2 regions of the Cupriavidus sp. 94F1 genome follow, and region 1 is predicted to be linked to the other one. Evidence: predicted binding sites of a transcription regulator. Region 1 holds the regulator's gene; the other holds the start of a gene.
The links. The regulator FNR, encoded in region 1, switches genes on or off when oxygen is low (the NO sensors DNR and NnrR bind a similar motif). The targets are predictions, from matches to a motif close to TTGATNNNNATCAA.
Positions count from the first base shown of each region.

Region 2: AC3FJ6_RS09230 (oxygen-binding di-iron domain-containing protein) is a predicted target of FNR. The motif match lies at 1,641-1,654, and genes of this name have one in related genera.

Region 1 covers NZ_JBYOJT010000001.1:106,163-109,446, reverse strand. Annotated here, with positions in the region: gene ccoG (cytochrome c oxidase accessory protein CcoG) at 1-1,315, shown strand, start outside; gene AC3FJ6_RS00490 (hypothetical protein) at 1,363-1,572, shown strand; gene AC3FJ6_RS00485 (hypothetical protein) at 1,569-1,814, shown strand; gene fnr (fumarate/nitrate reduction transcriptional regulator Fnr) at 1,898-2,623, opposite strand; gene AC3FJ6_RS00475 (sulfite exporter TauE/SafE family protein) at 2,709-3,284, shown strand, end outside.
Region 2 covers NZ_JBYOJT010000003.1:321,463-324,746, forward strand. Annotated here, with positions in the region: gene gstA (glutathione transferase GstA) at 146-772, shown strand; gene AC3FJ6_RS09230 (oxygen-binding di-iron domain-containing protein) at 790-1,575, opposite strand; gene AC3FJ6_RS09235 (glutathione peroxidase) at 1,707-2,324, opposite strand; gene AC3FJ6_RS09240 (MDR family MFS transporter) at 2,467-3,284, opposite strand, start outside.

The sequences.
Region 1 (3,284 bases):
GGTCATCCTCACGCAACTGGTCTACTACGGCACGCCGTGGCTGCAATGGAACGACCGGCAAGCCGTCCTGTTCGATCTCGGCGCCCGCAAGTTCTACATCTTCGGCCTTGTGCTGTGGCCGCAGGACGTGATCTACCTGGCGGTGCTGCTGGTCATCTCGGCGCTGGCACTGTTCCTGTTCACGGCCATCGCCGGACGGTTGTTCTGCGGGTACGCGTGCCCACAGACCGTCTATACCGAGATCTTCATGTGGATCGAGCGCCGGGTGGAGGGTGACCGCATCGCCCGCATCCGGCTGGACGGCGATCCGTGGAGCCTGCGCAAGATTCGTCTCAAGGCGACCAAGCACGCGCTGTGGATCCTGATCGCGCTGTGGACGGGCTTTACGTTCATCGGCTATTTCGCACCGATCCGCGAACTGGGCGGCGAGGTCCTGCACTGGACCCTCGGTCCGTGGCAGGCGTTCTGGATGCTGTTCTATGCGTTTGCCACGTGGGGCAACGCCGGGTTCATGCGCGAGCAGGTGTGCAAGTACATGTGCCCGTACGCGCGCTTCCAGAGCGTGATGGTGGACCGCGACACCTACGTCGTGACCTATGACGTGGGCCGTGGCGAACCGCGCGGCAGCCGGTCGCGCAAGGCGGACCACCACGCGGCTGGCCTGGGCGACTGCGTGAACTGCAGCATCTGCGTACAGGTGTGTCCGACCGGGATCGACATCCGCGACGGCCTGCAGTACGAGTGCATCGGCTGCGGCGCGTGCATCGACGCCTGCGACCAGGTCATGGACAAGATGGAGTATCCGCGCGGGTTGATCCGGTACACATCGGAAAACGCGATGCGCAAGAAGCTGTCGGCATCGGACGCCCGCAAGCGGCTGATGCGTCCGCGCACGATTGTCTACACGGCGATCTGGCTCGCCTTGACGGCAGGCTTCGTCACATCGCTGGCCATGCGCGCGCCGCTCAAGGTCGACATCATTCGCGATCGTGGCGCGCTCGGGCGCGAAGTGGAAGGGCGCTGGATCGAAAACGTGTACCGGCTGCAACTGATCAACGCCACCGAGGCGCCGATGAAGTTTCACGTGCAGGCGCAGAGCGACGCGTTGCAGGGCATGGTCGTGGAGTACGACCATGGCGCGGAATCGCTGTCGCCCACGTCGAACCGGCTGCTGCCGATCCGGATTCGTGTGCCGATCGACGATGCGAAGCAGGGTACGCACAAGATCGAGGTGACGGTCACCGCCGAGACCGAAACCGATCGGAAAGTGGATATCCGGCAAAGCACGAGTTTCATCGTGCCTCGCGATCTGTGATGCTGTCACGGATGGTGAGCCGGGACGAATGCCAATAGGAGAGCGCAATGACCCAACACCCCGCAAAGCCCTGGTACAGGGAGCCATGGCCCTGGATTTTGATGAGTGGTCCGCTGCTGGCGATGGTCGCTTGCGGTATCACGATCTGGCTGGCAAACACCCATGCCGATGTGCCGGTGAACGATGCCACGCGCCACGGACTAGTGGTCGAGAAGGCCGGTGCCGATCGCGCTGAACCCGCTGCGAGGCGCCCATGAGACTGCGCTGGCTGATGTGGGTGCTATGGCCGGCGTTTCTGATGGGCGGTGCGGCCACGGCGGTGGTGTTCTCGGTGGTGGATCCCGGAGACCTCAGCTTCTTCGGACAACCGGTAGAAGCTTCCCGGCAGGCGATCTACACCGTTGGCTTCCTGGTCGCGTGGTTGTTCTGCGCGTTGTCCAGCGGGCTCACGCTGTACACGATGCCGGTGAAGCTCAGCGACACCGATGAACTCGAATAGCAATGCAGAACAGGCGCTGCAAACAGAAAGGACGCGCTGGATGGCTCCGGCGCGGCCTTTGTCGTGATGCGTGGCCCTGGCTTTCAGCAGGACCGGCTGTACACCTGCTTGATGCCTGCCATATCGACGAGCTTCACATGTCGCTGACGAATCTGGATCAGGCCTGCTTCGGCAAAGCGCGAGAACAGGCGGCTGACGGTCTCGAGTTTCAGGCCCAGGTAGCTGCCGATTTCCTCGCGGCTCATGCGCAGCACGAACTCGGTGGACGAATAACCGCGCGCCGACAGACGCTCGGACATGTTGACGAGAAACGCAGCCAAACGTTCTTCGGCGCGCATCGATCCGAGCGTGATCAGCATGACCTGGTCCTGCGAGATTTCCTTGCTCATCAGGCGCAGGAACTGGCCTTGCAGCGAGGGAAGGATGCTCGACAGCGATTGCAGGTCGTCGTAGCGTACGACGCAGACTTCGGCGTCTTCCAGCGCGGTGGCGTCGGAGGCGTGCTGCATCTCGCTGAGGCCATCGAGGCCGATGACTTCACCGGGCAGATGGAAGCCCGTGATCTGTGTGCGCCCGTCTTCCATCGTGACGTGCGTCTTCAGTGTGCCAAAGCGAATGGCGTAGACCGCATTGAGCGGTTCGCCCATGCGGTAAAGCGTTTCGCCCTTGTGAACACGCACGCGTTCCTGCACGAGCGTGTCCATCTTCGCCAGGTCTTGTTGCGACATGCCCACGGGCAGGCAAAGCTGGCCCATGGCACACGTTGAGCAACGGGGCGACATCTCGGTGACGGGAATGGAAGTCAACAATTGAAGTGCTCGTTATGAATGCGCTTGCAGCGAGGGCGCGATGCAGGCATTTTACAGCGTCATGTGACGCAGAAGCGAGGAACAGTTGCCTTTTGGTGTGCTTTTAAGCGTTTTTCTGATGGCATTGCTCGGTGGCATGCATTGCGCGGCCATGTGTGGAGGAATTGCTATTGCCGCGGAGCAGAAACAGCACCGCGATGTGGCAATTGTCATACACCGTACCGCTCGTCAGTGGTGGACTGCGCTGTGCATCATGCATGCAGGCCGCATCACGACATACATGCTGCTGGGTGCGGTGATGGGTGCTGTCGGTGCGACGGCGTGGCGGCAGGAGTATCTGCCATTGCAGCGATGGCTTTATGCCGGGGGCAGCATGATGCTGGTACTCACCGGTGTGTGGCTGTTGCGTGGACGCGTGATGCGTTCCGACTGGATCGAGCGGCTCGCCTCTCTGGCCGCCGTGCACGTGGTGCAGCGTGCGCGGGCCATGACCGCCCGACTGCCGGTGCGGCTACGTGGCGAGCGTCGCGCAACGCCGCTGTTGCGCCGATACGGTATGGGTCTGGCCTGGGGGCTGGTGCCTTGCGGAATGATCTATGGCGCATTGGCGCTGGCACTGCTGGCAGGCAACGCGGTGTCGGGCGCGCTGGTGATGGGCGCG
Region 2 (3,284 bases), on a different contig from region 1:
TCGGCATTCTTCTGACACATCATGCAGGCCATGCATCTTTGCATACCCGCTGTGCATCGCCACGCATTGTGGGGGCCTGGGCCGCTGCCTAGACTGCCATCACCGCACGCCGCGCCCCGCGCCGTGCCATCTCCCAAGGAATCCCATGAAGCTCTACTATTCGCCCGCCGCCTGCTCGATGGCCGTTCATATCGCCCTGCGCGAGGCCGGCCTGCCCGTCACGCTGGCCCGCGTCGACCTGATCCATCACACGCTGGCCGAGCCCGAAAACGGCACCAACGACTACTACGCCATCCACCCGCGCGGCTATGTGCCACTGCTGCAGCTCGATGACGGGTCGCGCCACAGCGAGGCGTCCGCCCTGCTCCAGTTCATCGCCGACATGGTGCCGGCACGCAACCTGCTGCCGGCGCCCGGCAGCCAGGCCAGGCTGGAGGCCGTGGGCTGGCTGACGCTGATCTCCACCGAACTGCACAAGGTGTTCAGCCCGTGGCTGTGGCACAAGGAAACCGACGCCAGCACCGTCGAGGCCTGCAAGGCCAAGCTGCACAAGCGTTTTGGCGAACTGGACCAACACCTGGCGTCGCGCGATTACCTGCTGGGCAACCAGTTCAGCGTGGCCGATGCGTACTGCTTCACGATCGTCAGTTGGGCCCGGCTGCTGCACCTGAAGCTCGATGCGTACCCGAAGCTGCAGGAATATCTGTCGCGCGTGGCCGCGCGCCCGGCCGTGCAGGCGGCAATGCGTGCCGAAGGCCTGGTGCGCGACTGACGGCGCCGCCCGCGGGTTCAGCGCAGGACCTGCGTGGGCACCTGATAGTGACTGGCGTCGACCAGATCCAGCCCGCACTGGAGCTGCTCGACCCAGTCGATGAACCGCGCCACCATCTGGCGCCCCCGGATCGACGGCCCGTGCTGCGGCACGATGCACTGGATATCGAGCGTGCGCGCCATGGCCGCCCACAGCCGGCAGGCCTTGTTGCCGCTCATGTAGCGGCGGTGGAACCCCAGCATGCGGGCCGCGTGGGCATCGAAATCGGTCACGTCGCCGCGCGCGTCTTCCGTCGAGGTCATCGACGCCCCGAGATCGCCCGAGAACAGGATCCTGCTGATCGGATCGAAAAACTGGAAATTGCCCTCGGAATGCAGGAAATGGGCCGGCACGGCCATGATCGACGACTTGCCCAGCGGCACCACCATGCCCGCATCGGGAATCGGGACAATGCGCCCGGCGGTCTTGCCGGTCTGGCAGAAATGCGGCAGGAAGCGCGCCCAGACCTCGGAGATCAGCACGCGGCTGTCGGACGCCGTCAGCCAGCGCCCCACCGACGCCACGATGTCGGGATCGGCGTGCGACGCCAGTACGTAATCGAGTTGCTTGGGCGGGAAATAGCGGCTGATCGTCATGTACAGCTCGCTATAGGTCATCTGCCCGCCCGGATCGATCAGGGCCGCGTGCCCGTGATTGACCACCAGGAACTGGTTGCTCTGCACCGCATCGCCATGCGTATCGTCGACCAGGTCCGTAAACGCCAGGCAGACATGCCCGTTGCATTCGTAAAGCACCTTGCTCATGACTCCCTCAACCGCTTGTGGTTATTTTTAAGCGGCGAAAGTACTCAGTTGCGCGAGGTTTTCAATTGATGTGAATCAAAAATCCTGGAAAGCGGCCGAAAAAGCCGGACGGGCACCGGCGGCGGGGCCATTCAGCGCGTGGACAGCAACTCTTCGATCTTGGCCACGAACTGCTTGTCGTCGGGCTTGACCATGCTGTTGTAGCTGCCCACGACCTGGCCCTTGCGGTCGATCAGGTATTTGTAGAAATTCCACTTCGGCGCGGTGCCGGTTTCCTTCGTCAGCAACACGTACATCGGATTGGCTTCGCCGCCGCGCACGTGGGACTTGCCGAGCATCGGGAACTTGACGCCGTAGGTGTTGTAGCAGAAGTCCGAAATTTCCTTCGCCGAACCGGGCTCCTGCGAGAAGTCGTTCGACGGGAAGCCCAGTACCACCAGGCCGCGCTCGCGGTACTTGGCGTAAAGCGCCTCCAGGCCTTCGTATTGCGGCGTGAAGCCGCAATAGCTGGCCGTATTGACCACCAGCACGACCTTGCCGGCGTACTGGCACAGGTTCTGGGGCGATTCGTCCTGCAGACGCGGGAAACGGAAATTCAGCGAAGCCGGGCAGTTGCCGGCCGGCTGTGCCGACACCGTGGCAGACTTGTCTGCCGCGCGGGCAGGGTGCGGCAGCATGGCGGCCGCGGCGGCCAGGCTCAACGCGCCCAGCAGGGCGGTGCGCTGGAGGTGTTGCCGCATCCGGTCCATGTGGACTGCAGTTGCCAGGGTGCGTTCGCGAGACATGGGTACGGGCTCCGGTTTCCTTTAGTGCAGCAAAGTCTACGCTCTCGGGCGATTCGCGTCATGACGCGCGGCGGCAGCGACAGGCGCCGCCGGCCCCGGACCACCTTCAATCCATGTGAATCTTGGCCGCGTGTTCGGTCACGCTGCTGCGCAGTTCCAGGTCCGGCATGCGTCGCACGATGACCAGCGCGATGATGGCCGCGACCGCGCCCGCCGCGAAGATCATGTGAAAGCCCGATTCCACGCCGCCCGCCAGCACCTGGTGCACGGCCGGCGACAGATGGGCCATCGCCTCGCTGCCATGGCGCAGCGAGCCCAGGTCCAGCGCCTGGTTCACGCCCGAGCGCGCCAGCGCGTCGCGGAATTCCATCGCCAGCAGCGTGCCGGCCAGTGCGCCGCCCAGGGCGCTGCCCAGCGCGCGGATCACCAGCAGCGCGCCGGTGCCGGCGCCCATGTCGCGGCGCTCCAGCGCGTTCTGCACCGAAATCAGCGTGCCCACCATCGACATGCCCAGGCCGATGCCGGCAATCGTCATCGCCACCAGTACCAGCGTCGTGGGCACGGCGGCCGTGACCGTGGCCAGCGACACCAGCCCCACGGCGGCGGCCACGTAGCCGCCGGTCAGTATCTCGCGCATGCGGCCCAGGCGAGGCGCCAGCCACGCCACCACGAAGTTGCCGGCCACCGTGGACAGCAGGAACGGCACCACCAGCAGGCCCGACGTCGAGGCATCGGCATCACGCACCAGCTGGAAGTGCAGCGGCAGCGCGAAGATGCACAGGAAGATGTTGAGCGCAGCCAGCGACGAGGCGCCCACGCCCATCACATAGGCGCGGTTGGCGAACAGGCGCGGCGGCAGCATCGGATCGGCGGCGCGCCGTTCCTGCCAGGCCAGCAGCGCCACGGCCACCAGCGTCAGCAAAA